One region of the Streptomyces sp. NPDC047525 genome, then DNA from elsewhere that is predicted to be linked to it. Evidence: riboswitches for the same ligand, from Rfam matches in the RefSeq annotation. Region 1 holds a riboswitch; each other region holds the start of a gene.

Region 1 (6,996 bases):
AGCCCTCACACCCCCCGCCCCAAGGGCCAGCCCCGCTTCCCGGAGGGCCCCGCGCCCGACCCCGCGGGCTCCCACTTCGAGCGGCGGATCCGCAGCTTCCAGCCCCGGCGCAGCCGCGTCACCACAGGCCAGGCGGACGCGCTCCAGCGGCTCTGGCCCAAGTGGGGCCTGGACATCGACGGGCAGCGCACCCTCGACCTCGCGGAGCTGTTCGGCGGCGAGCTCCCCGTCGTACTCGAGATCGGGTTCGGCATGGGCGAGGCCACCGCCCAGATGGCCGCCGACGACCCGGACACCGGCATCCTCGCGGTCGACGTGCACACCCCGGGCCAGGGAAACCTCCTCGGCCTCGCCGAGCGGAACGACCTCACCAACATCCGCGTGGCGAACGGCGACGCCGTCATCCTGCTCCGCGAAATGCTCACGCCCGCCTCCCTCGACGGCCTCCGCGTCTACTTCCCCGACCCCTGGCCCAAGGCCCGCCACCACAAGCGCCGCATCATCCAGCCCGACTTCCTCGACCTCGCCGCGCCCCGCCTCAAGCCCGGCGCCGTCCTGCACTGCGCGACCGACTGGGAGCCGTACGCCGAGCAGATGCTGGAGGTGCTCAGCGCGCACCCGGACTTCGAGAACACCCAGGACGACGGCGGGTACGCGCCCCGCCCCTCCTTCCGCCCCCTCACCCGATTCGAGGGCCAGGGCCTGGACAAGGGACACGTGGTCCATGACCTGCTGTTCCGCCGCACATCCGGCCAGGAGGCCTGAGCTACCGGCCTCGGGGGCCTGAGATACCGGCCACGGGGCCCGAGACACCGTCGCGGCCCACCCCTGTCCCTCGTTAGGGTCAACGGGTGGCCACCCGTTCTCCGCTCCCGCACCCGATGCCCCCCGCAGGGCCCGCCGGGCTGCGGCACGCGCGCTGGTGGCAGCGCCGGGCGATACGCGCGGCCGCCCTGGTCACGCTGCTCGCCCTGTCCGGCCTGGTCATCCTGGCCCTGGTCAGGGAACAGACCGGCACCGAAGGCTTCCTGGTCGGGCTCGGGCTCGCGACACTTCCCGTGCCTCTCCTGGTGGCCGCCTTCCGCTGGCTGCAACGGGTCCAGCCGGGCCCCTGGCGCAACCTCCTCTTCGCCTTCGCCTGGGGCGCCTGCGCGGCCGCCCTCATAGCGATCGTCGCGAACAGCTTCGCGACCCGCTGGATAGCCACCGCCACCGCCGACCCCACCAGCGCGGACACCCTCGGCGCGACGGTCATAGCGCCGATCGTCGAGGAGAGCGCGAAGGCCGCGGCCGTGCTGCTCGTCTTCCTCTTCCGCAGACGCGAGTTCACCGGAATCGTCGACGGCGTGGTGATCGCCGGAGTGACCGCCACCGGCTTCGCGTTCACCGAGAACATCCTGTATCTCGGCAGCGCCTTCGGCACCGACCAGATCAACGGCGGGACCGGGCTCGCGTCCGTGACGGCGGCGACCTTCTTCGTGCGCGTCGTGATGTCGCCCTTCGCGCACCCGCTCTTCACCGTGCTCACCGGCATCGGCTTCGGCATCGCCGCGCTCAGCGCGGAGCGCCAGAACTGGCGCCGCGTCCTGCTCCCGGTCGGCGGACTCCTCCTGGCGATGGGCCTGCACGCCCTGTGGAACGGTTCGGCGGCCTTCGGGGACTACGGCTTCTTCGCGGTGTACGCGGTCTTCATGCTGCCCGCCTTCGGTCTGCTCACCTGGCTGGTGATCTGGATCAGACAGCGCGGCCTGCGCATCGTGCGGGCCGAACTGCCCGCGTACGCGCTCGCGGGCTGGCTCACCGCGCCCGAGCCGTACGCCCTGGGCACCATGCGTGCCCGCACCCTCGCCCGCGACTACGCCTCGTACACCCAGGGCAAGGCCGCGGCGCGCACGGTCGCCCAGTACGAGACGTACGCGACGTCTCTCGCGCTCCTTCGCCACCGTGGGCGCAAGGGCCGCGCGGGCGCCGACTTCGTCGTACGGGAGCGGGAGTTGCTGTACGCGCTGTGGGAGCGCCGCGAGGCGGCACGGCCCGCCCTGGCCTACGCGGCACGCGCGACGGCACCGGTGTTCGTGCCGATGCCGCCGCCGTACGGATACCAGCAGCAGCCGTACGCGCAGCCCTATCCGCAGCAGCACCAGCCCCCCTACGGATATCCGTACGCACAACCGGCGATGCCCTACCCCGCGTACAACCCCTACCGCGGCTGAGGCCTCTAGGCGGAAGCCTTGCTCAGCGCCGACACCTCGGCGTCCGTCAGCTCGAACTCGCCCACCGCGAGCAGCGCGGGCAGCTGCTCGACCGTACGGGCGGAAGCGATCGGCGCCGCCACCGTCGGCTGCGCCGCGAGCCACGCGAGGGCCACGGTCGCGATCTCGGCGCCGCGCTCCTGGGCGATCCGGTCGAGGGCGGCGAGCACCCGCGGGCCGCGCTCCGTCTCCAGGTGCTTGCCCGCGCCCTCGGCGCGCGCGCTGTCGACCTTCGCACCCGGGCGGTACTTGCCGGTCAGGAATCCGGAGGCGAGTGCGTAGTACGGGACGGCGGCCAGGCCGGAGCGCGAGGCGACCTGCTCAAGGGTGCCCTCGTACGTGTCGCGCGAGACGAGGTTGTAGTGCGGCTGGAGCGCCGAGTAGCGCGCGAGGCCCTCGCGGTCGGAGAAGTCGAGGAACTCCTGGAGCCGGTCGGCGCTCACGTTCGAGGCGGCGATCGCGCGCACCTTGCCGGACGTGACCAGCTCGTCGAGCGCGCCGATGATCTCCTCGACCGGGACGGACGGGTCGTCGTAGTGCGTGTAGTAGAGGTCGATGTAGTCGGTGCGCAGACGGCGCAGCGACTCCTCGGCACCGGACTTGATGGTGTTCGCCGACAAGCCCTTGTAATCGGGGTGGGCGCCGACCTTGGTGGCGAGCACGACGTCGGAGCGGTTGCCGCGCGCGGCGAGCCAGTCGCCGATGACGGTCTCGGACTCACCGCCCTTGTTGCCGGGCACCCAGGCCGAGTAGACGTCGGCGGTGTCGATGAAGTTGCCGCCCGCGGCGGTGTAGGCGTCGAGGACGGCGAAGGACTGCGCCTCGTCGGCCGTCCAGCCGAAGACGTTGCCGCCCAGGGCGAGCGGGAAGACCTCGAGGTCGGACGAGCCAAGCTTGCGGAGAGAAGTCATACGGGGATCAACGCCCTTGCGGACCGCGGAATTCCGTAAAGCGATCCGGGTACGGGCTGAAGCGGGCATGCCCGACCGGCAGCCCTGGCGTCGGGGGGTTGTCGCCAGGACCGCCGGGGTTCTGGGGCTTCGTCAGAGGGACTGGCCCTTGCCGCGCAGCCACGCCGCCGGGTCGACCCCGGTGGAGTCGCCGCCCGGGTGGACCTCCAGGTGGAGGTGCGCGCCGGTGACGTTGCCGGTCGCGCCGACGCGGCCGATGGTCTCGCCGGTGGTGACCTTCTGGCCCGCGCTGACGTTCATCGAGGACTGGTGGCAGAACCAGAGTTCGGTGCCGTCGTCGAGTTCGAGGATCGTGCGGTAGCCGTACGCCCCCGCCCAGCCGGCTTCCTTGATGGTGCCGGAGTGGATGGCCTTGATGGGCGTGCCCGTCGGGGCGGCGAAGTCCAGGCCGGTGTGGTAGCCGGAGGACCACATGGAGCCGGGCTGACCGAAGGTGCCGGTGAGCGTGTACGAGGCGACGGGGAGGGTGTAGCTCTTGGCGAGCTTGGCCAGTCGCTCCGCCTCGGCCTTGGCCTTGGCCTCCGCCTCGGCCTTCTTCTTCGCGGCGGCCTTCTCGGCGGCGATCTTCTTCTCGGCCGCGGTCTGCTTGGCGGCGGCCTGTTCGGCGGCCTGCTTGACGGCGGCTTCTTCGGCCGCCTTCTGGACCGCGTCGTCCGCCTGGTCCTGCTGGTTCTCCGCCTGCTCCATGATGCGGGCCCGCAGTGCCTCTCCGGCGTCCGTGGTGCCCTGCTCGGCGTCGGCGGTGCTGACTCCGGCGGCGCTCAGGGGCGCGGCGGCGACCGTCACGCCGTTGTCCGCGGCGGCGGAGTCGGAGGAGTCGTCGGATATCAAGGACCCCACGCCCGGAAGCGACTTGGCCTCCGGCAGCGAGTCCGTGACGGCCGACAGGTCCGGCATCTCGATGGAGACCGGCGGCTTGCCGCCCTGCGCGGTGGCGATGCCGCCCGCGCCGACTGCGGCGATGACGCCTACGCCGAGAACAGTGGAGCTGCGGGCGAGCCCGCCACCGCCCCGCTTGTGGACGCGGTGCCTGCCGCGGACGGGGCGAATGGACTCCTCGGTGGGATTCCATTCCTCCCAGGAACTGTCTTCGTACCCACCGAAGTCGTCGTCATTCGGTACGTACGCGCCTTGGGGGGCAGGGCGGTTGGACGCCACTGGGGCGCACTCCTTTCCTTCCTTCTCGCCTACCGGGTTAGCTGACGGGTTCGGAGCAGGAAGGTCTCCTACGAACATCTGGCACGGATGCACAGATGCCCGATTCACCCCAATTAGTGGTTCCCCGGCTCCCTTTCGGGATTAGGCGCGTGCGCGCGGAGCCGACTCGAGTGACGGCTGGGACGACCGCGCTGCGTTATCGAACGTTAATAGACAGCAGGGTCGTATTCCAAGCCGTTCCGACTGATCGTTAACGGCTTTGGCCCGTACTTAACGGGACACGGGGGTGCGGAACGGGGCGAGTTGACGCCACTTCTTCACACACCGGAGCTTCACACTTCCTTGACAGTACGTCAGTTGTTATGCGGAGTGGTGTTCTTCAGTCACGGCCGGTGACATCGATCTCCGCGTCGACCCCGCCCTCGGTCCCGGCATCACCCGTCGCCAACGGCCGCCGCACCGCGAGCAGCGCCATGTCGTCGGTCGTGCCGCCCCCGGTGTGCCTGCGCACTTCCTCGGTGAGCGTGGCGAGCAGGGCGTCCGGGCCGTTGGGTCCGGGGAAGATGCGGCCCCCGAGCCGGGTGGCCGCGTCGTAGAACTCCCCCCGGCTGTCACGCGCCTCGGAGAGCCCGTCGGTGTACAGGAGCAGCATCGCCCCCGGCGGGAACTCCGTCTCGTCCGCACGGTCCGGCCAGGCGCCCAGGTCGCCCATCCCCAGCGGCAGCGCGGGCTCGGTCGCGGACAGCATGCACAGCCGCCCGTCGCCGCGCAGGAGCAGCGGTCCCGGGTGCCCGCGGTTGATGAGGCGCACCAGGCCGTCGCCGTGCGAGATCTCCGCGAGGACGGCGGTGGTGAACCCCTCGAAGGCGTCGAGCCCGTCGCGCCGCGTGCCCTCGCGCGCAAGGGCACGCTCAAGCCGCTGGGCCACCGCCTCCAGCGTGGCCTCCTGCTCGGCAGCCTCCCGGAACGCCCCGATGACGACGGCGACGGCCGCCACCGCGCCCATCCCCTTGCCCCGTACGTCACCGACGATGACGCGCACGCCGTGCGGGGTGTCCTGCACGGCGTACAGATCACCCCCGATGAAGGCGTCGGCCTCCGCGGCCTCGTACCGCGCGGCGATGTCGAGACCGCCGATCCGGGGATCCGGCTGCGGCAGTACGGCGCGCTGGGCGGCCTCGGCGATGGAGCGGGCGGAGGCGAGCTGTTTGTCGCTGCGGCGCTGGACGCGGTTGATGAGGACGGCGAGCACGGCGACGGTCGCCACCGTGATCAGTTCGGTGACGGCCTCGACGTCGGTCGTGGTGTTGGTCTTGAAGTGCAGGGCAAGCACGGCCGCGCAGGAGCCGGCGCCGATGAGGGTGGTGCTGAGCAGCGAGTAGAAGGGGGCCGCGATGAGCGGGGCGGCGGTGAAGAGGGGCGCTGCGGTGAACGCGGGCGGGGTCGCGATGTCGTAGACGACCCCGGCGACGATGAGCAGCAGGGGAAGGGCCCGCACGAGCGCCCGCTCATGCCGGACATCGGGAGCCTCGCCCCCGCCGCTTCCTCCTCGCAGCCCCACCGGTCTTCTCCTGCCGAATCCCGCGGCCAGGACCAGATCCATGACCACGCTCAACCAGGGTTCCCAAAGCGGCGGCGCGGGGCGACCGCTGTGGGCCGACAGAGTGACGCGAGAGCGACGGGGAACAACGAGAGAGCAACGGGAAAACACCGAAGGCCCGGATCCATTTCTGGATCCGGGCCTTCGGTCTTTAGTAGCGGGGACAGGATTTGAACCTGCGACCTCTGGGTTATGAGCCCAGCGAGCTACCGAGCTGCTCCACCCCGCGCCGTTGAATGCAACTCTACGCCATCAGGGGGAGTGAAAGCGAACCGGTTGAGAACCACCGGCGAACGGGCCCCGCCGCTCACGCGTTCTCGGCGTGCGTCAGCGTCTCCCAGGCCACGAACAGGTCGTCCGTCCCCTCGGGCCGCTGCTTGTCCGTGAACCTCTCCGTTTCCGGAAGCTCCAGCTTCAGCCGGTCCCGCAGGTGATTGAGGCCGACCTCGGTGTCGGGCCCCATGTCGCGCTGCACCTTGCCGCCGCACAGCCAGTCCGGCGCCTTCGCGCCCAGCTGGTACTTGGAGTGGAACTCAAGGGCGGCCCGCAGCCGCTCCTTGACCTCGCCGTACAGGTCGACGCCCTGGTGCCAGGCGGTCTCCGCGATGTGCGCGGTGGCCGCGAGGGAGTAGCTGGCGTGCTTGAAGTTCCGGCAGGTCTCCTGGGAGAGCCCGTCGGCGAAGGTCTTCTGCCCGAACCAGTACTTCTGGAGCTTCGCCGGGGTGTTGATGTCGCTGCCCGCCGGGGAGACCGGCAGCGGGCCGTCCGACTTCAGATAGAAGTAGGCGGGCACCCGGGTCCTGAAGTGCGTCACCGCCTTCTCGAAGGACTCGTGGTCGTCGAGGAAGACCGCCATGCTGATGGTCGCGTCGGCCATCAGGAGGTCCCAGTTGCCGTTGAAGTCGGCGGCGCCTTCGCGCACTTGGGGCAGATAGGCGTTGCGCAGCATCCGCTCGAAGCGCAGGAGTTCGCCGTCGGTCCAGCCGTCGTAGGTGTAGCGCACGGCTTCGGCCGC
Region 2 (6,996 bases), on a different contig from region 1:
ACGCGCTTGACCACGCCCTGTTCGGTGCCGAGGGCGAGGCCCGGGGAGGACTCGTCCAGGGTCATCAGGCAGATCAGGCTCTCGTCCGCCTCCAGGGAGAGCAGCTCCGAAACCGGCGCGCCTCCGGAGAGGTTCGGCGCCGCATGCGTCTCCGGAAGCTGCGGGAGGTCCACCACGGAGAGGCGGAGGAGCCGTCCCTCGGACGTCACCGCGCCCACCTCGCCCCGCGCGGTCGCGGGGACGGCGGAGACGATCACGTCGTGCTTGACGCGCTTGGTGTCGCTCTCGGCGAACGGCTCGCCATTGGCCGTGCGGGCGAGGAGGCCGGTCGAGGAGAGGAGCACGCGGCACGGGTCGTCCGCCACCTGCAGCGAGACCGTGGGCGCCGGGGTGCCCGCCGACTCCAGGAGGACCGTGCGCCGGTCCGTGCCGAACTTCTTGGCCACGGCGGCCAGTTCGGCGGAGACCAGCTTGCGCAGCTCCGCGTCCGACTCCAGGATCCGGGTCAGCTCGTCGATCTCGGCCTTGAGCTTGTCGCGCTCGGACTCCAGCTCGATGCGGTCGAACTTGGTGAGGCGGCGCAGCGGCGTGTCGAGGATGTACTGCGTCTGGATCTCGCTCAGCGAGAAGCGCTCCATCAGGCGCTCCTTGGCCTGCGCGGAGTTGTCGCTGGAGCGGATGAGGCGGATGACCTCGTCGATGTCCAGGAGGGCGACCAGAAGCCCCTCGACCAGGTGCAGCCGGGCCTGCTTCTTGCCGCGGCGGAACTCGCTGCGGCGGCGCACGACGTTGAAGCGGTGGTCGAGATAGACCTCGAGGAGCTCCTTGAGGCCGAGCGTGAGGGGCTGGCCGTCCACCAGAGCGACGTTGTTGATGCCGAAGGACTCCTCCATCGGCGTCAGTTTGTAGAGCTGCTCCAGGACGGCCTCCGGGACGAAGCCGTTCTTGATCTCGATGACCAGGCGCAGGCCGTGCGAGCGGTCCGTGAGGTCCTTGACGTCGGCGATGCCCTGGAGCTTCTTCGAGCCGACCAGGTCCTTGATCTTCGAGATGACCTTCTCGGGGCCCACGGAGAAGGGCAGTTCGGTCACGACCAGGCCCTTGCGGCGCGCGGTCACGTTCTCGACGGCCACCGTCGCGCGGATCTTGAAGGTGCCGCGCCCTGATTCGTACGCGTCCTTGACCCCGGTCAGGCCGACGATGCGGCCACCCGTGGGCAGGTCCGGGCCCGGCACGAAACGCATCAGCGTCTCCAGGTCGGCCCCGGGGTGCTTGATCAGGTGGCGGGCCGCGGCGATGACCTCGCCGAGGTTGTGCGGCGGCATGTTCGTCGCCATGCCGACGGCGATGCCCGACGCGCCGTTGACCAGGAGGTTCGGATAGGCCGCCGGCAGGGTGACCGGCTCCTGCTCCTGACCGTCGTAATTCGACTCGAAGTCGACTGTGTTCTCGTCGATCGACTCCGTCATCAGGGAGGTCGCGTCGGCCATCTTGCACTCGGTGTACCGCATGGCGGCCGGCGGGTCGTCGTTGCCGAGCGAGCCGAAGTTGCCGTGGCCGTCCACCAGCGGAAGCCGCATGGAGAAGGGCTGGGCCATGCGCACGAGGGCGTCGTAGATCGACGCGTCGCCGTGCGGGTGCAACTTACCCATGACCTCGCCGACGACGCGGGCGCACTTCACATAGCCCCGGTCGGGGCGCAGGCCCATCTCGCTCATCTGATACACGATCCGGCGGTGCACCGGCTTCATGCCGTCACGGGCGTCCGGCAGGGCGCGCGAGTAGATGACCGAATACGCGTACTCGAGGAAGGAGCCCTGCATCTCGTCGACGACGTCGATGTCGAGGATCTTCTCCTCGAACGACTCGTCGGGCGGCGGGGTCTTCGTGCTGCGGCGGGCCATCGCTGCTGCGGCTCCTTCATGGTGTCTGCCAGGGCATCAACGGGATCTGACGCCGACCATTGTGGACTGTCCCACTGACAACGCCGACCACGACCCGGACTTCGGCCGCGACTACGCCGAGCGCGGAGCGGGAACTTCACCGGTTGTCAGCACGCTTGCATACAGTGGCACGACTGGCAGAATTTCCAGCTTTTCGCGATCGAAGGGACGTACATGCCCATGGGTCACACGGCCACAGCCGAGGCCGGCTCCGGCGGCCTGACAGCGACCGAGCACCGGCTGGCCAACGGCCTGCGCGTGGTGCTCTCCGAGGACCACCTGACCCCGGTCGCCGCGGTCTGCCTCTGGTACGACGTCGGTTCGCGCCACGAGGTCAAGGGCCGTACGGGCCTCGCCCACCTCTTCGAGCACCTCATGTTCCAGGGCTCGAAGCAGGTGCACGGCAACGGCCACTTCGAGCTGGTGCAAGGCGCCGGCGGTTCGCTCAACGGCACCACGAGCTTCGAGCGCACCAACTATTTCGAGACGATGCCCACACACCAGCTGGAGCTGGCCCTGTGGCTCGAGGCCGACCGGATGGGCTCGCTGCTCTCCGCGCTCGACGACGAATCCATGGAGAACCAGCGGGACGTCGTCAAGAACGAGCGCCGCCAGCGCTACGACAACGTTCCGTACGGCACGGCGTTCGAGAAGCTGACCGCCCTCTCGTACCCCGAGGGCCACCCCTACCACCACACGCCGATCGGCTCCATGGCCGACCTGGACGCGGCGACGCTGGAGGACGCGCGGAACTTCTTCCGTACGTACTACGCGCCCAACAACGCCGTCCTGTCGGTCGTCGGCGACATCGACCCGCAGGAGACCCTCGCCTGGGTCGAGAAGTACTTCGGGTCCATCCCCTCGCACGACGGCAAGCAGCCGCCGAGTGACGGCTCGCTGCCCGACACGATCGGCAAGGAGCTGCGCGAGGTCGTCGAGGAAGAGGTCCCGGCCCGCGCCCTGATGGCCGCCTACCGCCTCCCGGAGGACGGCACGCGCGCGTGCGACGCGGCCGACCTGGCGCTCACGGTCCTCGGCAGCGGCGAGTCCTCCCGGCTCTACAACCGCCTCGTGCGCCGCGACCGCACGGCCGTGGCGGCCGGATTCGGCCTGCTGCGCCTGGCCGGAGCCCCCTCGCTCGGCTGGCTCGACGTGAAGACGTCCGGCGACGTCGAGGTCCCCGTCATCGAGGCGGCCGTCGACGAGGAGCTCGCCCGCTTCGCGGAAGAGGGCCCCACCGCCGAGGAGATGGAGCGCGCCCAGGCACAGCTGGAGCGCGAGTGGCTCGACCGGCTCTCCACGGTGGCGGGACGCGCGGACGAACTGTGCCGGTACGCCGTCCTGTTCGGCGACCCGCAGCTCGCCCTCACCGCCGTCGGGCGCGTGCTCGACGTCACCGCGGAAGAGGTCAAGGCGGCCGCGGCGGCCCGCCTGCGCCCCGACAACCGCGCGGTGCTCGTGTACGAACCCATCGACGCCACAGCCGGTGCCGAAGCCACCGACGAGGACGAAGAGGAGGCGGCGAAGTGACCGAGGCCGCAACGATGCAGTTCCACCCGCAGCCCCAGGCGGGCACCGCACGGCCGTGGGCTTTCCCCGCGCCCGAGCGCGCCACCCTGGACAACGGCCTCACCGTGCTGCGCTGCCACCGCCCCGGCCAGCAGGTCGTCGCCGTGGAGATCCACCTGGAGGCGCCGCTCGACGCCGAGCCCGCGGGCCTCGACGGCGTCGCCACGATCATGGCGAGGGCCTTCAACGAAGGCACCGACAAGCACTCCGCCGAGGACTTCGCCGCGGAACTCGACCGCTGCGGCGCCAGCATGGACGCGCACGCCGACCACCCCGGCGTCCGCGTCTCCCTCGAAGTCCCGGTATCCCGCCTCCCGAAGGCGCTCGGCCTGCTCTCCGACGCCCTGCGCGCCCCCGCCTTCGCGGACAGCGAGATCGAACGCCTCGTACGCAACCGCCTCGACGAGATCCCGCACGAGGCCGCCAACCCGGCGCGCCGCGCCGCCAAGGAGCTCTCCCGGCAGCTGTTCCCGGCCACCGCGCGCATGTCGCGCCCCCGCCAGGGCACCGAGGAGACGGTCACGGCCATCGACTCGGCGGCGGTGCGCACCTTCTACGAGAAGCATGTGCGTCCCGCCACGGCGACCGCCGTCGTCGTGGGCGACCTGACCGGCGTCGACCTGGACGCCGTCCTGGCCGACACCGTCGGCGCCTGGACGGGCGGCACGGCCGAGCCGCGCCCGGTGCCCCCGGTGACCGCCGACGACACCGGGCGTGTCGTCATCGTGGACCGCCCCGGCGCCGTCCAGACGCAGCTGCTCATCGGCCGCGTGGGACCGGACCGGCACGACCGCGTCTGGCCCGCGCAGGTGCTCGGCACGTACTGCCTGGGCGGCACCCTCACCTCACGCCTGGACCGCGTCCTGCGCGAGGAGAAGGGATACACCTACGGAGTGCGGTCGTTCGCCCAGGTCCTGCGGTCCGCCCCGGACGGCACGGGCGCCGCGATGCTCGCCATCAGCGGCTCCGTGGACACGGAGTCCACGGGTCCGGCCCTCGACGACCTGTGGAAGGTCCTGCGCACCCTCGCCGCCGACGGCCTCACGGATGCCGAGCGCGATGTCGCGGTGCAGAACCTGGTGGGCGTGGCCCCGCTCAAGTACGAGATGGCGGCCTCCGTCGCGGCCACCCTCGCCGACCAGGTCGAGCAGCACCTGCCGGACGACTTCCAGGCGCAGCTCTACCGCCAGTTGGCCGCGACCGGCACCGTGGAGGCCACCGCCGCCGTGGTGAGCGCCTTCCCCGTGGACCGGCTGGTGACGGTGCTCGTCGGTGACGCCGCGCAGATCGAGGAGCCCGTCAGGGCGCTCGGCATCGGTGAAGTGAGTGTGGTCACGGGCTGAGCGCGGCCTGAGTGACAGTCAGGACATATCGGGACCCCAGTGGCCGAAATTGGCTCCTGGGGTCCTCATATGTCCGAATTGGTATGGAGGTTACGTGTCTGACCTGTGGCGTGCGCTACAAAAGTGTTGATCCGTTTGTCGATTGAAAGATGCCCCGCTTAGCGTTCGGTCCGGCTGTTCGTCATGCAGTACGCCGCATCCGCGGCACCGGACAGTCATCGCCGAGTCCCCGTACGGCGCGAGCCAGGGGAGCCGGGGACCCACATGTCCCCTTGGGGTGAATCGGGCACCTTGCCGCAAGGTGAGGGACTCGTAGGAGACCTTCCTGCTCCGAACCCGTCAGCTAACCCGGTAGGCGAGAAGGAAGGAAAGGATCAGCCGCTTCATGGCGTTCACCCGTGCCACCGGGAAGCACCGTCGCCCGAGCCGCCTCACGCGTACCACCGCGAACGTGGCGGGCGTCGCAGCCCTCACCACCACCGGTGTCATCGGAGGCCTGGCCGCTCCGGCGCTCGCCGCCGACGACGCGGCTCTTGAGCACACCGGCCTCACCCAGGCGATCTCCGTCGGCGACACGCTCGCCCAGAGCATCGACGCGCAGGCCGCAGCCCAGCAGCAGGCCGCCGACGACGCCGCAGCCGCCAAGAAGGCCGAAGAGGCCGCCAAGAAGAAGGCCGAGGAGGCCAAGCGCAAGGCGGAGGCCGAGGCGAAGGCCAAGGCCAAGAAGGAGCGCGAGGCCAAGGAGCGCGCCGCTCGCGAGGCCGAGCGCAAGCGCCTCAACAGCTACGTCTCCCCGATCGCCGGCTCGTACGTCTCCACGGGCTACCAGACCGGCGGCGCCATGTGGTCCTCCGGCAGCCACACCGGCATCGACTTCCACGCCGCGTCCGGCACCTCGGTCCACGCGGTCGGCTCCGGCACCGTCGTCGAGGCCGGCTGGGGCGGCGCCTACGGCAACAACGTGGTCATCAAGATGAACGACGGCACGTACACCCAGTACGGCCACATGTCGTCCCTCGGTGTCACCGTCGGCCAGGCGGTCACTCCGGGCCAGCAGATAGGCCTCTCCGGCTCCACGGGCAACTCCAGCGGCCCGCACCTGCACTTCGAGGCCCGCACCGGCGAGGACTACGGCACGGACATCGACCCGATCGCCTACCTCCGCTCGCACGACGTCAACGTCTGATCCGGTCCGGACCCAGGCGGTCGCACGAAGCGCAACTGATTCACCGAAAGCCCCGGCTCGTCGCGAGCCGGGGCTTTCGCCGTTCCCGCCGTGCCTTTGGCCAAAAGTATCCATGGATTTCGGCCGACCGTCGGAAATTCAGCCGCCCTGCAATAGAGTCACTGAAAAGGCGTCGATCGACCGCGTTTCGCGGGGATTAAGGCGGAGGTCAGGTCATGCGCATTCCCGCGCACTCGGTGTGCACGGCCATCCGGGACGACATCGTCTCCGGTGTCTACGAACGGGGCGGCCGGCTCACCGAGGAACTGCTCGCCCGCCGCTATGGAGTCTCCCGCGTCCCCGTGCGCGAGGCCCTGCGCACCCTGGAGGCCGAGGGCTTCGTCGTCACGCGGCGGCACGCGGGCGCGTGCGTCGCCGAGCCGACCGAACAGGAGGCGGCCGACCTCCTGGAGATCCGCACGCTTCTGGAGCCGCTGGGGGCCGCCCGCGCCGCACAGCGCCGCACGGAGGCGCACCTGAAGGTCCTGCGCGGCCTCGTCAGGCTGGGCCAGGAGCGCTCCAGGCGCGGTCAGAGCGAGGATCTGCGCTCCCTGGGCGGCTGGTTCCACGAGACCCTCGCCCAGTCGTCCGGCAGTCCGGGCCTCACGGCGCTGCTCACTCAGCTCCGGCACAAGATCGCCTGGATGTACGTGGTCGAGACGTCGGCCGCCCCCGTGGAGGCCTGGGCGGAGCACGCCGCGATCGTCGACGCGGTGGCGCGCGGGGACGCGGAGCGGGCCAGGTCGCTCACCGCGGCCCACACGGAGCGGGCGACGGCCGTGCACCGGCTGCGCCTTCCCTCGCGGGGTGATCGGGGCCGGGACCGTGATCGCGACCGTGATCGTGTGAGGGATTCGCAACATGCCGTAAACACGGTGGGCCTCCGGCATTAACAGAGGCGCCGTATACAAAGAAG
Region 3 (6,996 bases), on a different contig from region 1:
TGATTCCTCGGGTGAAAGTGCTTTTTCTTGAAGGGAGTTGAAGGCATCCGTGTATGCCTGGAGGTCTTCTCTCCGTTCGAGGTAGAGGCTACTCGTCAAGTGGTCTAGAACAACCACATCCAGATCAGCAATGTTCGGAAAGGAGAAGATAACGAAAGATCCGATGAGGCCCACGTGCTCTCCGGCGGCGAACGGCAACACCTGAAGTCGTACATGGGGCAACTGTGCGGCTTCTAGTAACCGTTTCAACTGACCGGCGAGCACATGATTCCCGCCCACCGGCCGGTGCAGGACCGCCTCGTCCAGGATCACGCTCAGTCGCAGCGGCGGAGCCGCGCGCAGCACGTCCTGACGGGCCAGACGCACCTCGACCAGCGTGTCCACCTGGTCGTCAGGCAGTCCGTCGAGCGCCGCCCGCGTCACCGCACGCGCGTAGTCCGGCGTCTGCAGCAGGCCGGGTACGACGGTGGTCTCCAGGGTGCGCATCCGACAGGCCTGTGACTCCAGGCTGATGAAGTCGCGGTAGGCGGGCGGCAGCAGCTCGCGGTAGGCGTGCCACCAGTGACGGCGTCCGCCGTCGTCGTCCGAGCCCGCCAGCGCCACCAGCAACTGGCGCAGTCGGGGGTCCCGCACCTCGTACGCCTCGAGCAGCAGGCGTACGTCGGCCGCCTTGACGCTGCTACGCCCCGTCTCGATCCGGCTCACCTTCGACTGATGCCAGCCGACCCGGTCCGCCGCCTGGCCACTGGTGAGCCCGGCGTGCGTGCGCAGTGCACGCAGTTCGGCACCGAGTTTCCTTCGGCGCACCGCGGGACCGTACCGCATGTCCGTCTCCTTTCGGACGGAGCCTCCTTTTTCGGCCTCCCTCCGCCCTCTTCCCGGCGACAGTAGAGGAAGCGCCAGCCTGCCGCCCAAATACGGTCTCTCGTAGCAGAGTTCACCGCTTCGAGCGACAGATATATGCACATCTTGGTGGATGGCCACCTCTGAGCACCCCAAGAGTGGCAGGCTGGCGCGAAGCACCATTCCGGGACTGTCCTCGTGCCTTCCGCTACGAGTCGGAGCCGAGCCCCGGTGGGAAAGGGACACGTCGCCATGGCAGACCTTCAGGAAGCATCCGTCACCCTGCCGAGCGCTCCTGCCTCGGTCTCCGCGGCCCGGAAATTCGTCTCGAACATCCTCAGCGAGTGGGGCCTGCCAGGTGATACCGAAGTGGCCGACACGGTCCGGCTCATCGTCTCCGAACTCGCCACGAACGCCGTCCAGCACACCCGGGGCCAGTCGCCCACCTTCACGGTGGACATCGAGCTGGACCGGGAGGAGCAGCTGCGCATCGGCGTCACCGACAGCCACCCCCGCTACCCCAAGCGGCTGCCCGCCGCCGTCCAGCAGGACAACGGCCGCGGCCTGGTGATCATCCGCTGGCTGACGATGGAGTGCGGCGGCAGGCTTTCGGTCACGCCCACCCCCGAGGGCGGCAAGACGGTCTGGATCGCGCTGCCGTGGACCGCGCCGGTCCGCGGCGGGACAGCGGCCTCCTCGCCCTCACCCCGGTGAGCGTCCGAAGGCCCCGCGGAGCAGGGCCCTGAAGGTGTCCGCCGCGGGGTGCGACTCGTCGGTGCGGTGGACGACCGAGATCGTGCGGCGCAGATCCCCCGGCTCCAGCGGCCTGACCCCCACCGGGGTGGCCGCCGTCCTCGCCACCATCTCCGGTACGACGGCGACGCCGAGCCCGGCGCTGACCAGCGCGCACACCAGCGCGTATCCCGGGGTCTCGACCAGGACCGCAGGTGTCGCCCCGGCCCGGACGAGCGCGGACTCCACGCCCTGGCGCGGCGGATGCGTCGGCGCCATGCTGATCAGCGGCTGTCCGGCGAGCTCGGTCAGGGGCAGCCGCGACGACGCGCTCGCGAGCGCGTGGCCGGGCGAGGTCACCAGGACCAGCTCCTCCACCAGGATCGGCTCCGCGGTCACGGACGCGGGCAGCGCCACCGGCTCTGCGGGCTCGTACGTGTGCGTGAGGGCCAGGTCGACATCTCCCGCCGCCACGGCCGCGACGCCGAGCGGCGGTTCATAGCCCCGTACCGTCAGATCGACGTCCGGATGGGCGCGGCGGAACGCGGTCAGCGCGGGCGGCACCAGATGGATCCCGGCGGTGGTGAAGGTCCCCACGCGCAGCCTGCCGCCGGACAGGCCCGCCAGCTGGGCCAGTTCGTGCCGGGCCTGCTCCATCTCGTCCAGGACCCGGCGCGCCCGCGCGAGCAGCAGCTCGCCCGCGCCGGTCAGCCGCGCCCCGCGGTGGTGGCGGACCAGGAGCGGGGTGCCCGCCTCCCGTTCGAGCTTGGCCAGCTGCTGGGAGAGGGCGGGCACGGTGTAGCCGAGGCGCTCGGCCGCGCGAGTGATCGACCCGGCCTCGGAGACCGCCACCAGTGCGGCGAGCCGCGTCGGGTCGTACATGGTGTCTCCCGGTGCAGGAGCCGACGGGCGGTGGGGCTGTCCGGCGGCGTGGGGCTAAACGCCTGCTTAAGGCAGACCCAGGATATTCCACATACCCGCTGAAGGCAGAAGAACGGCAGGCTGGCGGCCATGGACGCTCAACTGGTCGCCTTCACCGGAGTCGCCGCGGGCATGGTCGCCATGCCGGGCGCCGACTTCGCCGTCGTGGTGCGCAACTCCCTCGCCTCCCGCCGCGCCGGGGTCACCTGCGCGATCGGTGTCGCGGGCGGGCTCCTGGTGCACACGGCGCTCGCGGTGGCCGGGGTCGCCGCGGTCCTCACGGCGGTTCCCACGCTGTTCCGGGCGCTGCAGGTCCTCGGCGGTGCCTATGTGCTGTACCTCGGGTATCGCGCGCTGCGGTCGGCGGCGCGGCCCCTGGCGAGTTTCGGGGTGCCGGACGGCGTGGAACAGCCGGCGGCCGGGGGCAGCCTGCGGCAGGGCTTCCTCACCAACGCCCTCAACCCCAAGGCGCCCATCACCTTCCTCAGCGTCCTTCCCCAGTTCGTGCCCGCGGGCAGCCCCGCGATGCCCAGGACGCTGCTGCTCGCGTCGATCATCGTGGCCCTTGCCCTGGTGTGGTTCCCGGTCGTCGCGCTCCTGGTGGACCGTCTCGGCCGCTGGCTGCGCAAGCCGCGTACGGCCCGCGCGATCGAGGGCGGCACGGGCCTCGCGCTGAGCGTCCTCGGCCTGGTGCTCCTCACCGAGGCCCTGACGGCCTGACGTCGTCCGACGCGCCGGTGTCCGATTCCGGGTCCCGGTCCCTGCCCGCGCCGCGCACCAGAACGGGAAGCAGACCCCACAGGCCCGCGCACACCACCAGCGTGCCCGCGCTCGCGATGATCCCGCCGGTGCGGCCCACGGCCACGTCCACGACCAGGAGTACGGAACCGGCGAGCGCGAACACCAGGACCACCATGCCGATGCCGGCGAGGCGGGACGAGACCCGCACGATCCGGGGCTTGGAGTGCTGCCCGAACAGCGACCTGTGCACGGCGGCCGGCGCGGTGAACAGCGCGGCGGACAGGACCGCGAGGAGCAGCGTGGTCACGTACGTGGTGCGCTGCACCGTGTCGAGCGAGGGAAAGCGCTCGGTGAAGGCGAGGGTCAGCAGGAACGCGAAGAGGATCTGCACCCCGGCCTGCGTGACGCGCAGTTCCTGGAGGATCTCGGAGAAATTGCGGTCGGCGCGTTCCAACGTCGTCTCGTTGCGGGCGTCGGAGGACTCGCCCGTGGAGCGGGAACCGTGGTTTTCGGACATGGCGACCGAGTATCCGCGTCGACGCGCCCCAGGCCTGGCGGGCGCGCCGACCGGAGGGCCGGTCGAGCGGCGGCGGCGGCCGTGAGGCCACCGCCGCCGCCCTCCGACAGGTCTGCGGTCGACGGGCGGTGACGGGCTGTCAGCGCACCCGGCCGTACGAGACGCTCTTCGTCCAGATCTTCTCGAGGCGCACGACGGTCCCCCTCTTGGGCGCGTGCCAGATCTTGCCCTTCCCGGCGTAGATGCCGACGTGGTAGACGCTCCGGCCGGAGTGGAAGAAGACCAGGTCGCCGCGGGAGCGCTTCGAGGCCGAGACGTGGCGGGTCTTGTTGTACTGCTGCGCGGCGGTGCGCGGCAGCTTCTTGCCCGTGCGCTTGAACGAGTAGAGCGTCAGGCCCGAGCAGTCGAACCGGTTCGGCCCCACAGCTCCGTATCCGTACGGAGAGCCCTTCTTGGAGGCAGCGATCCTGAGCGCTTTGGTCCCGTGTGTCGCGGCCTCTGCTTCCGACGTGAGCCCTGGGGCCACGAGGGTGCCGCCTACGACGGCGAGCGTGAGGGCCGATACGGAACCGGCCCTGGTGAGCAGCGACGGAACATGATTCAGCGCGGTCATGCGCAACCCTTCGTCAACCGCCTGTGAAGGATGACCTGTCGGATTCGGGCTGGCGAAGTTGCCCGGCCGCGGTGTGCGGCTTCACCCCAAGGGTCGGCGTCCGGACCTTCCGGACCGACCCGTCATGCCTGGGTCCTCCACTCCTGCCGATGCACCGATGTCGACCGGTCATCCGGGCGGCGGCAGGACTCGGCGTCCGCCCGGACCGCCCCGCCGCTGTGGCGGGGGCTTGTCGTCGGAAGGGATCTTGACCCGTCAAGGGGTCGAATTCCGAGCCGAAACGGCGTTTTGTGAGGCTCCTCACGGCTGAACCGTTCGGGTGGACAAGGTCGGATTCGGGATCGGGCCGGGCACTCCGACGATCGTTCGACCAGCACCGGAACGAGTAATTCCGGCACTCGCGTACACATCTGACGCAACTGAAGAAGTCCCAAATGACGACGATCGTCTACGCCGAACGAGGTAGCCCGTTTGGTTCGTTTGAGACCGGCCCCGGACAGTTCGGGCGTCAGGTGCCGGGGTGACGGATGCTCAGGATGGCGACGGAGGCGGCACGGTGACGCGTTCCGCACGACGCTCCCCGTCGAGCACACGGAGCGCTCGGGCCAACGTCGGCGCACACACGGCGCTCTCGCCCCGCTGGTGCATCAGCGTGAGCGCGTCCCGCAGGGCGGTCGCGCTGCCGATCAGGGCCTGGGCGGCGCGCAGTCCGCCGTAGGTGTCCGAGGCGCGGGCGGGGTTGATCCGGCCCACCAGATCGACCACTTCGAGATACCGGTCGATCAACTCGCCCTCGGCGCGGGTGAGTGCGGGCAGCGGAGGGAGTTCGGGTGGCAGCATCGGCTGATCACCGCGCGTCCGGGATGCGCAGGGACGACTTGCGGCTCGTGATGAGCCTGTCCACCAGGCCGTAGTCGACGGCCTCGGGGGCGCTGAGGATCTTGTCCCGCTCGATGTCGGCCGCGACGCGCTCCGGGCTCTGGCCCGTGTGTTGGACCAGCAGCCTCTCCAGCGCTGCGCGGGTGCGCAGGAGTTCGTCGGCCTGGATCGCCAAGTCGGTTGCCTGGCCGTGGATCGGTTCGGCGAGCGACGGCTGGTGGATCAGCACGCGGGCGCCGGGCAGCGCGAACCGCTTGCCGGGGGTGCCCGCGGCAAGGAGGACGGCCGCCGCCGACGCCGCCTGGCCGAGGCACGTCGTCTCCACGTCGCAGGTGACGAACTGGATCGTGTCGTAGATCGCCGTCATCGCGCTGAACGAGCCGCCGGGGGAGTTGATGTAGAGCGCGATGTCGCGGTCCGGCGCCGCGTGTTCGAGGTGCATGAACTGCGCCATCACGTCGTTGGCCGAGGTCTCGTCGATCGGGGTGCCCAGGAAGACGATGCGCTCCTCCAGCAGCTTCGAGTACGGATCGAGGGTCCGCTGGCCCGCGCTGGTGCGCTCGGTGAACTCGGGCAGGACGTGGCGGGCGAAGGGTCGGTTCATGGCGCGTCTCTCCTCTGCCGGGGTCGGATGCTCCCCAAGGCTTCCTGAAGGCTTCCTGAAGGCTTCCTGTAAAAAATGTACAGGACGTACGTAACGGCGTCTGGGGAGCATGTTCGCGTGATCCGCCGGAGTCAACAGATGCGACGTGGTTCAGCCGCTCGCTGAAAGCGTGGGCCGCGGCGCGCGGGACCGGATGGCCGACGCGGTGACGTGGGCATACTCCGCCTCGTCGCGACCTCAGCCGCGAGCCGTCAGCCGCCCCGACCGGCTGCCCCGACCAGCCCCCCGAGCCGAAAGCGTCGTATGAGTCCTGAAGCCCATCGAGCCCACCGAGCCCGCCAAGTCCCTGAAGACCCGGGCGCGCGGCAAGTGCCCGAAGCCGCCGAGCTCGTCCGGCTCACCGCCCGCGAACTCGCCGCAAGGATCCGCACCCGCGAGCTGTCCGCACGCGAGGTCGTCCAGGCGCACCTGGACCGGATCGAGCAGGTCAACGGCGCCGTGAACGCCGTGGTGACCCTGGTGGCCGAGCGCGCGCTCGACGAGGCGCGCACCGCCGACGAGGAAACCGCGCGCGGCGCACCGCTCGGCCCGCTGCACGGTCTGCCCGTCGCCCACAAGGACACCCACGACACCCGCGGCATCCGGACCACCTACGGCACGCCGCTCCTCGCCGACAACGTCCCGGACCACGACGAGCTGATCGTCGAGCGCATCCGCGCCGCCGGGGCGATCACCATCGGCAAGACCAACGTGCCCGAGTTCGCGGCCGGTTCACACACCTTCAACCCGGTCTTCGGGGCCACCCGCAACCCGTACGACCTCCGGCGGTCCGCCGGCGGTAGCAGCGGGGGAGCGGCGGCCGCGCTCGCGTGCGGCATGCACCCCCTGGCCGACGGCAGCGACATGGGCGGTTCGCTGCGCAACCCCGCGTCGTTCTGCAACGTGGTGGGCCTGCGCCCCTCGCCGGGCCGCGTGCCGAGCTGGCCGGACACCGCCCCGTGGTCGACGATGGCCGTGCAGGGGCCGATGGCGCGCACGGTCGCCGACGCGGCGCTGCTTCTTTCCGTCGTCGCCGGGCCCGACCCGCGCTCGCCGATCGCCCTGGAGACGCCGGGGAGCGCGTTCGGAGGGTCACTGGAACGGGAT
Region 4 (6,996 bases), on a different contig from region 1:
CAGGTTCATGTGCGCCTCCTGGGCTGTGTGCGTGTGGGGGAGAAGCCGTTTCCGGCCGGGGAGCTGCTTCAGGACGTGCGCAGCTCCAGCGAAGTGACCTGGCTGCCTGCTTCCTTGGCTTTCACCGTGAGCCGGTAGGTGTCTGTGCGCAGCTTCGGGAGGGCGAGGTTCAGCGGGCCACTCGCGGGCGGCGCGGCGGTGGCGAGCTCGCGCCAACTTCCTTGCCTCGTACGGCCTTCCAGAGCGATGGAATCCGGCCGGTGGGCGCCGAAGGCGATGCGCGCCGTGGTCGCCGTGGACTTGCGCGGCAGGGACAGGGTGAGCGCGCTCCGCCCCATACGCCTGCCCGGCATCTTCATCCCGTTGGCCTGGGTCCTCGTCGTCGCCCTGGGCGCGATCCTCGTCGTCGGCGCGACGGGCTTCTCCATCACGGGGTACGGCGGCTACAAGGAACTCGGCACCGCCCTGGCCGTCCTCGGGCTCTCTGTCGTCCTGTGGCTGTATCGCATCAAGGTCCAGGACCGCAGGGCGGGCGAGAGCGGCGCTTCCGGCCCTCGGTGATCCATGGCGGGTCTCATGGCACGCAGACCTCCCCCGTGCCGACCCGGCCGGGCCCCGTCAGGGTTCGGCCGGAGGGCGGGTGGCCTGCGGGGTCCGCAGTTCCGCCAAGTGGTCGACGACGACGGCGTACATGGACTGGGGAGTTTCGATGTCCGGCCGCATCGCCGCGTGCACGGCGAGCCCGTCCACCAGGGCGTGCAGCCGGGCGGTCTCCTGTTCCGGGTCGCGGCAGGGGCTGATGAGGCCCGCCACGAGGCCGCGGCAGCCTGCGCGGAGAGTGTCGTACCCCTCGTCGCGCAGCGTTCGCAGTTCGGGGTCGGTCATGGCGCGAGCCGTGAAAGCCAGCCACACCTCGTTCTCCGCCCGCCGCTGGTCGTCCAGCGGCAGCAGTTCGGCGAGGGTGCGTGCGGCGTGCCGCAGGGGATCGTCATCCGGAGGCAGCGCCGCGATCCGCTGCTCGATCCGGTCGATGACCATCCGCAGGGCGAAGGCCATCAGTTCGGACTGGCTCACGAAGTAGTGCCGCAACGACCCCATCGAAAGGCCCGCTTCCCGGGCCACGTTGCGCACCGAGGCGTGGTCCAGGCCGTCGCGCCGGACAACGCGCCATACGGCCTCGGCCAGCTCTCTTCGGCGGAGCTGAGGGTCGACCACTTTGGGCATGAGTCTTTTATAGCACGCCTGTGTTACTTTCTATGTGGCACGGTCGTGCTACATAGATCGCGGAGGCTCCCATGCAGCTCACCCGCTCCACCGACCCGAAGTCGCGCCGCGCCCGCCGCATCCCCTTGCCACGCTCACGAGCCGTATGGGCCGCAGTCCTCGGCTGGCTGGCCCTCAACGCACTGGTCCTCGCCGCCGCCGGGGACCGGCTGCCCTTCAACTGGCCGTCGAGCACCGGGCGAACCACCACCGACCATTTACTGGAAGCCAACATCGGACTCGTCGAGGTCCTGCTCCTCATGGCCCTCGTCCGGCTGCTCACCCGCCACCGCCGGCGCCCGGACATCGCCGCCCGAGCCCCCGAGCGCACCCAGGCCCTGCGCGAGACTCTCCTGCTGCTGGCCTATGGAGCCGCCGGGCTCGCCCTCGGACACGTCCTCGCCCGCTCACTCGGCTGGCACCCCTTCGGTTTCCACCTCGCGGGCACGCTCTACGGAACCCACGAGCAGGTCACCGCGGCGGAGGCCGTCACCTGGGCGCTCTACAACCTGGTCGTGTACGCCCTCCTGCCCCTGCTGTACTTCCGCCGCTACACGGCCGAACGGCTCTGCCTGCGCTCCAGTGACCGCCCGGCCGACGCCGTCCTGATCACCACCGTCCTCCTGGTCGAGTCGGCGGTGCAGTTCCTGGTGCTCAAACCCGAGATCCTCGACCTCGGCGGCCGCCAACTCCTCCTGGGCCTGCCACTGACCTTCACGCTCTACCTCGCGGGGGCGGTGCTCCCGGCCATGATCTTCATCTACGCGATCCTGCTGCCCCGCATGCTCCGTCTCACCGGCTCGACCCCGGCGACCGTGATCCTGTGCGGCCTCGCCTACGCCGTCTTCCACCTCTGGGATGCCTGGACACGGTTCGGCTCACCCGGCGACGCATTGCTGTCGGCGGCCTTCCTGCTCCTGACCTACTTCGCCCCCGGCATGATGAAGGCGGTGCTCACCCTGCGCACCGGCAATGCCTGGGTCCACGTGTGGGCGTACCACGCCCTGGCCCCGCACACCCTGGCCGACGCCCGGCACGTCGTGCACATCTTCCGCGTCTGAGCTCGGAGGGCGAGTCGAACCAGCCGTCCGGGGGATGTGCTGTGCGCATGTCGCGCGGCCCGCGGGCGTCCTGTTGAACAGCTCTTTCAACTCTCCGGTAGCGTCACCCCATGAGCCATCCGCACCCCGAGCTGAAGCCTGCCCCGCCGCTGCCCAAGGGAGGCCTGCGGGTTGTCGCCCTGGGCGGCCTGGGCGAGATCGGCCGCAACATGACCGTCTTCGAGCACGCCGGCAAGCTGCTCATCGTCGACTGCGGCGTGCTGTTCCCCGAGGAGAACCAGCCCGGCGTCGACGTCATTCTTCCCGACTTCACCTCGATCCGGGACCGCCTTGACGACGTCGTGGCCGTGGTCCTCACACACGGCCACGAAGACCACATCGGCGGCGTGCCCTACCTGCTGCGTGAACGGTCCGACATCCCCGTCGTCGGGTCGAAGCTGACACTTGCCTTCCTTGAGGCCAAGCTCAAGGAACACAACATCCGGCCGCGCACGGTGCGGGTGCGGGAGGGGGACCGGCGCGGATTCGGGCCCTTCGACTGCGAATTCGTGGCGGTCAACCACTCCATCCCCGACGGGCTCGCCGTCGCCATCCGCACGGGTGCCGGGATGGTGCTCCACACCGGTGACTTCAAGATGGACCAGTTCCCGCTCGACGACCGCATCACCGACCTGCGCGCCTTCGCGCGGCTCGGCGAGGAGGGCGTCGACCTGTTCCTCACCGACTCCACCAACGCCGAGGTGCCGGGCTTCACCACATCCGAGCGCGAGCTCAACCCCGCGATCGAGCAGGTCCTGCGCACCGCGCCGCGGCGGGTCATCGTCTCCAGCTTCGCCAGCCATGTGCACCGTATCCAGCAGGTGCTCGACGCCGCCCACCAGCACGGCCGCAAGGTCGCCTTCGTGGGCCGCTCGATGGTCCGCAACATGGGCATCGCCCGCGACCTGGGCTATCTGAACGTTCCCTCGGGCCTGGTCGTCAGCATGAAGGAGCTGGAGAAGCTCCCCGACCACCGGATCACCCTGGTGTGCACCGGATCCCAGGGCGAGCCGATGGCCGCGCTGTCGCGGATGGCCAATCGCGACCACGTGATCCGCATCGGAAAGGGAGACACCGTTCTCCTCGCCAGCTCCCTGATTCCCGGCAACGAGACGGCGATCTACCGAGTGATCAACGGGCTGACCCGTTGGGGCGCGAACGTCGTCCACAAGGGCAACGCCAAGGTGCACGTCTCGGGGCACGCCAGCGCGGGCGAGCTCGTCTACTGCTACAACATCGTCAAGCCCCGCAACGTCATGCCCGTCCATGGCGAGTGGAAGCACCTGAAGGCCAACGCCGACCTGGCCATCCGCACCGGTGTCGACCCCGATCGTGTCGTCATCGCCGAGGACGGCGTCGTCGTCGACCTCGTCGACGGCCGCGCCTCCATCACCGGCAAGGTGCCCGCGGGCTACGTCTACGTGGACGGGATGACCGTCGGCGGCGTCAACGAAGCCTCGCTGAAGGACCGGCTCACGCTGGCCGAGGAGGGCGTCGTCACCGTGGTCGCCATCGTCGACGCCGACACGGGCGCGCTCGCCGAGGCCCCCGACTTCCTGGCCCGCGGCTTCGTCCACGACGAGACCACCTTCGAGTCCGTCATCCCGGTGATCGAGAAGACGCTGGCCACCGCAGCCGAGGAAGGGGTCGGCGACGCCCACCAGCTCGAGCAGCTCATCGCTCGTGCCGTGGCGAACTGGGCGTACCGCACCCACCGCCGCAGGCCCCTGATCATCCCGGTCATCATCGACGCCTGAGCGAGCCTTACCCTTGGCCGTCGTCATCGGCTGTACGAGCGTCATGAGCGGGGAGTTCAATGAGCGGGGAGAAGGGCGAGGGCTTCAGGGACCGGGCCGCCGTGGAAGAGCGGTTCCGCCAGGACTGGGGGCTCGAACTGCCTGAATCGATCTTCCAGTTCTGGGAGTTCCTGGGATCCCTTGGCCCGGACGGAGAGCGGGCGCTCCAGGACTTGGGCGTGAGCCCGGTCGGCATCCTGGATCTGTTCGCGGATCCGGGTCTGCGGCCGCGGGACGGCATCGACGTCCGGGTGCACGGTCGCTACTACCGCGATCCGCCGGAGTTCCTGACCTTCCTGCACGGCGGCTCCGACGGTCTGCACCACGGCCTGTGGTTCGACGACGGCCGAACCTGCAGTGGTGTCGCCTCCTACTACAACAACGACGGCGGCGGCATCGACACGCGCTCCACGACCCCGCTCGAAGCGGTGCGGGCGATCCTCGAACGCTGCTGGCGCGACCTCGACGACGACGTGCAGGACGACGACGAGGTGTCGGCCCGTCGCTCGCGCCTGGGCCTGCTGCGTGATGCGCTGACCGCCGTCGAGACAGGTGAGCGCACCGAGACGGGCCTCGCCTACTCCAGGGCGTACGACACGGCGGTCCCGCCCGTGGACCCCGACCGGATCACCACGCTCGACGGCGCCGGCGCACTCGCGTCGGGCGATTCCGCGCTGGGCCGCCCGGCCCACAACGGGGCCGACGAGTACAAGTTCGCGACGTACATGTACGGCCTGTTCGACGACGCCGAGTCCCTGGGGGAGTCCCTGGAGGAGGCCCGCCGCCGCTGCTCGGCGGGCGACCCGACGGAGGCCCTTCTGCTGGGCCGCGACCTGCACTGGGCGTCCGCAGGCGACCCGGCGCGCGAGGCACTGGCGAACGAACTCCTCGTCACGGCCTATCGCGCGCTGGGCCGCCCCAGGCTCGCGGAGACGGCGGACGCCCACCATCGGCACCGTTCTCTGCCGCAGGTGGACGTCCTTCAGACGAACAGGGATCAGGTCTAGTACGGGCCGTTCACGTTGTCGATCGAGCCGTACCGGTCGGCCGCGTAGTTGCAGGCGGCGGTGATGTTGGCGACCGGGTCGTAGCTGTCCAGTGACGTCCCGGGCACGTGGTACGCGGAGAACGTGGGGGCGATGACCTGCAGGAGCCCCTTGGAGGGAGTTCCGGCGGTGGCGTTGGAGTCCCAGTTGTTGATGGCCAGCGGGTTGCCGGAGGACTCGCGCATGACGTTGCGGTGGATGCCCTCGTAGGAGCCGGGGATGCCGCGCTCGGCCATGATGTCGAGCGACTCCTTGATCCAGCCGTCGAGGTTGTTGGCGTAGGACTTCTTCGCCGGGGCGGCTGCGGGCTCGACCGCGTCCTTGCGCTCGGAGCGGTCCGCCCGCTCGCCGGATGCCTTGGAGGGCTTGCCCGAGTCCTCCTTGTCGAGGGTGAGCCGGACACCGGGGCGAATCAGCTTCGGGTCGTCGCCGAGGGCGCTGCGGTTGTCCTCGTACAGCTTCTTCCAGCTGCCGCTCACGGAGTGCTCTCGGGCGATCTTGGAGAGGGTGTCGCCCGCGACGACGACGTAGGTCTTCGGGGCCGCGGCGGGCTTGGCGGCCGCGGCCGCCTCCGCCGCGCCGGCGGTGGTCGCGCCGAGCACCGGGAGAACGAGCACGGCCCCGCCCGTGCCTGCGGCGGCGATACCCCGGGTGAGCGAGTTGGACTTGGGACGGCGGTGCTTTCCCTTTGCAGGCATGACGAATTTCCTCTCCGTCGCCTACGAGGTGAGCTGTCGGGTTCGGACGGGAGATGTCCGGTCGCACTGCAAAGGCGACTTCACCCCGAGCCGTTCCGGAATCCGGATCGGCGGCTTACCTGGGTCCCCCGCTCCTGCCGGGCGTATGTGAGTGGGTGGAGGGTTTCCGGACAGCGGCAGGATTCGGCGTTCCGTCCGGATTGACGGTGACGTTAGGCGAGAAAGACCGGACCGAACAAGGCCAGAATTCAAATAGAAATGTGCGAGGCCCGGCCGCCGTCGACCGGAGCCCGTTGCCCTCTTTGATCGAAAAGCCCAACTTTCTTTGCGTGGAACGGAAATGCGCTCAGTGGCTCCTGCGGGATCGGCTGCCGGTGTGACCCGTTTCACTGAATTGGGGACGACTGCATATACTCCGCCAATGACATAAAGGAGTGGCTTTCTAACTCAAAGACGGACATATTGCGGAGGTCGTTCTTCGTGTCAAAACGGGCGTATCGTCATCAACAGCAGTTTGATCGCCCCAGGTGAGGGCCGACGGCGGTTCATGGGCGGGTGATGACCGGCCGCCGCTTCCGTTGTCTTCTTCCGTTTGACCAAACGCCGTTGGGGCGGCCCCAAGGAGGGGCCGCCCCAACGACGTGCAGTGGAAAGGGTGTTAATGCTTGCCGATGTCCTTGGTCTTTTCCTTGGCCTCGCGTGCGTCGCCCTTCATCTGCAGGGCGTGCCCCTTGGCAGTAAGGCTTTCGTTGCCCACCGCGCGTCCGATGGCTTGCGCGGCTGCGCCGCCGGCCTGTTCGGTCTTCGCCTTGGCCTTCTCGTTGGCGGTCATGGTCCGCTCACGCTCCCTTGGCATCGACGTCATGTTCTGTCGGTACGTCTGGCCGCTCAGCTGCCCGCCAAACATCATGACCGCGATCGGGATCGGATCCCTTCAACCTGTGTGGGAAACAGGCTTCTTGTGTGTTTGCGCGGCAGGGATGGGAGCACACGGTCGTCTGGAGGTTGATAACAATGGTTCCCCTTATCGTGGTACTTCTTCTGGCCCTGCTCCTCTTCGGTGCGGGATTCGCGCTGAAGGCGTTGTGGTGGG

What was found. Region 1 has a riboswitch for cyclic di-AMP ahead of ABZ833_RS28010 (M23 family metallopeptidase). Riboswitches for the same ligand answer to the same signal wherever they lie in the genome.
Region 2: another riboswitch for cyclic di-AMP. It lies ahead of ABZ833_RS29060 (M23 family metallopeptidase); the one in region 1 lies ahead of ABZ833_RS28010 (M23 family metallopeptidase).
Region 3: another riboswitch for cyclic di-AMP. It lies ahead of ABZ833_RS03585 (C40 family peptidase); the one in region 1 lies ahead of ABZ833_RS28010 (M23 family metallopeptidase).
Region 4: another riboswitch for cyclic di-AMP. It lies ahead of ABZ833_RS08930 (LysM peptidoglycan-binding domain-containing protein); the one in region 1 lies ahead of ABZ833_RS28010 (M23 family metallopeptidase).

Annotation. Positions count from the first base shown of each region.
Region 1 is NZ_JBEYTL010000009.1:408,290-415,285, reverse strand. It holds gene trmB (tRNA (guanosine(46)-N7)-methyltransferase TrmB) at 1-765, shown strand, start outside; gene ABZ833_RS28020 (PrsW family intramembrane metalloprotease) at 882-2,213, shown strand; gene ABZ833_RS28015 (aldo/keto reductase) at 2,219-3,163, opposite strand; gene ABZ833_RS28010 (M23 family metallopeptidase) at 3,296-4,381, opposite strand; cyclic di-AMP (ydaO/yuaA leader) riboswitch at 4,393-4,539, opposite strand; gene ABZ833_RS28005 (PP2C family protein-serine/threonine phosphatase) at 4,761-5,942, opposite strand; tRNA gene ABZ833_RS28000 (tRNA-Met) at 6,137-6,210, opposite strand; gene ABZ833_RS27995 (alginate lyase family protein) at 6,289-6,996, opposite strand, start outside.
Region 2 is NZ_JBEYTL010000010.1:240,557-247,552, reverse strand. It holds gene ABZ833_RS29075 (DNA topoisomerase IV subunit A) at 1-1,904, opposite strand, end outside; gene ABZ833_RS29070 (pitrilysin family protein) at 2,118-3,473, shown strand; gene ABZ833_RS29065 (pitrilysin family protein) at 3,470-4,855, shown strand; cyclic di-AMP (ydaO/yuaA leader) riboswitch at 5,065-5,228, shown strand; gene ABZ833_RS29060 (M23 family metallopeptidase) at 5,241-6,041, shown strand; gene ABZ833_RS29055 (GntR family transcriptional regulator) at 6,257-6,973, shown strand.
Region 3 is NZ_JBEYTL010000001.1:743,725-750,720, reverse strand. It holds gene ABZ833_RS03610 (helix-turn-helix transcriptional regulator) at 1-825, opposite strand, end outside; gene ABZ833_RS03605 (ATP-binding protein) at 1,096-1,557, shown strand; gene ABZ833_RS03600 (LysR family transcriptional regulator) at 1,546-2,457, opposite strand; gene ABZ833_RS03595 (LysE family translocator) at 2,587-3,216, shown strand; gene ABZ833_RS03590 (DUF6328 family protein) at 3,194-3,754, opposite strand; gene ABZ833_RS03585 (C40 family peptidase) at 3,894-4,367, opposite strand; cyclic di-AMP (ydaO/yuaA leader) riboswitch at 4,371-4,543, opposite strand; gene ABZ833_RS03580 (hypothetical protein) at 4,899-5,207, opposite strand; gene ABZ833_RS03575 (ATP-dependent Clp protease proteolytic subunit) at 5,215-5,850, opposite strand; gene ABZ833_RS03570 (amidase) at 6,220-6,996, shown strand, end outside.
Region 4 is NZ_JBEYTL010000002.1:902,487-909,482, forward strand. It holds gene ABZ833_RS08900 (hypothetical protein) at 69-353, opposite strand; gene ABZ833_RS08905 (hypothetical protein) at 364-561, shown strand; gene ABZ833_RS08910 (TetR/AcrR family transcriptional regulator) at 619-1,224, opposite strand; gene ABZ833_RS08915 (hypothetical protein) at 1,296-2,324, shown strand; gene ABZ833_RS08920 (ribonuclease J) at 2,435-4,120, shown strand; gene ABZ833_RS08925 (ADP-ribosylation family protein) at 4,180-5,166, shown strand; gene ABZ833_RS08930 (LysM peptidoglycan-binding domain-containing protein) at 5,163-5,903, opposite strand; cyclic di-AMP (ydaO/yuaA leader) riboswitch at 5,907-6,102, opposite strand; gene ABZ833_RS08935 (CsbD family protein) at 6,562-6,735, opposite strand; gene ABZ833_RS08940 (hydrophobic protein) at 6,918-6,996, shown strand, end outside.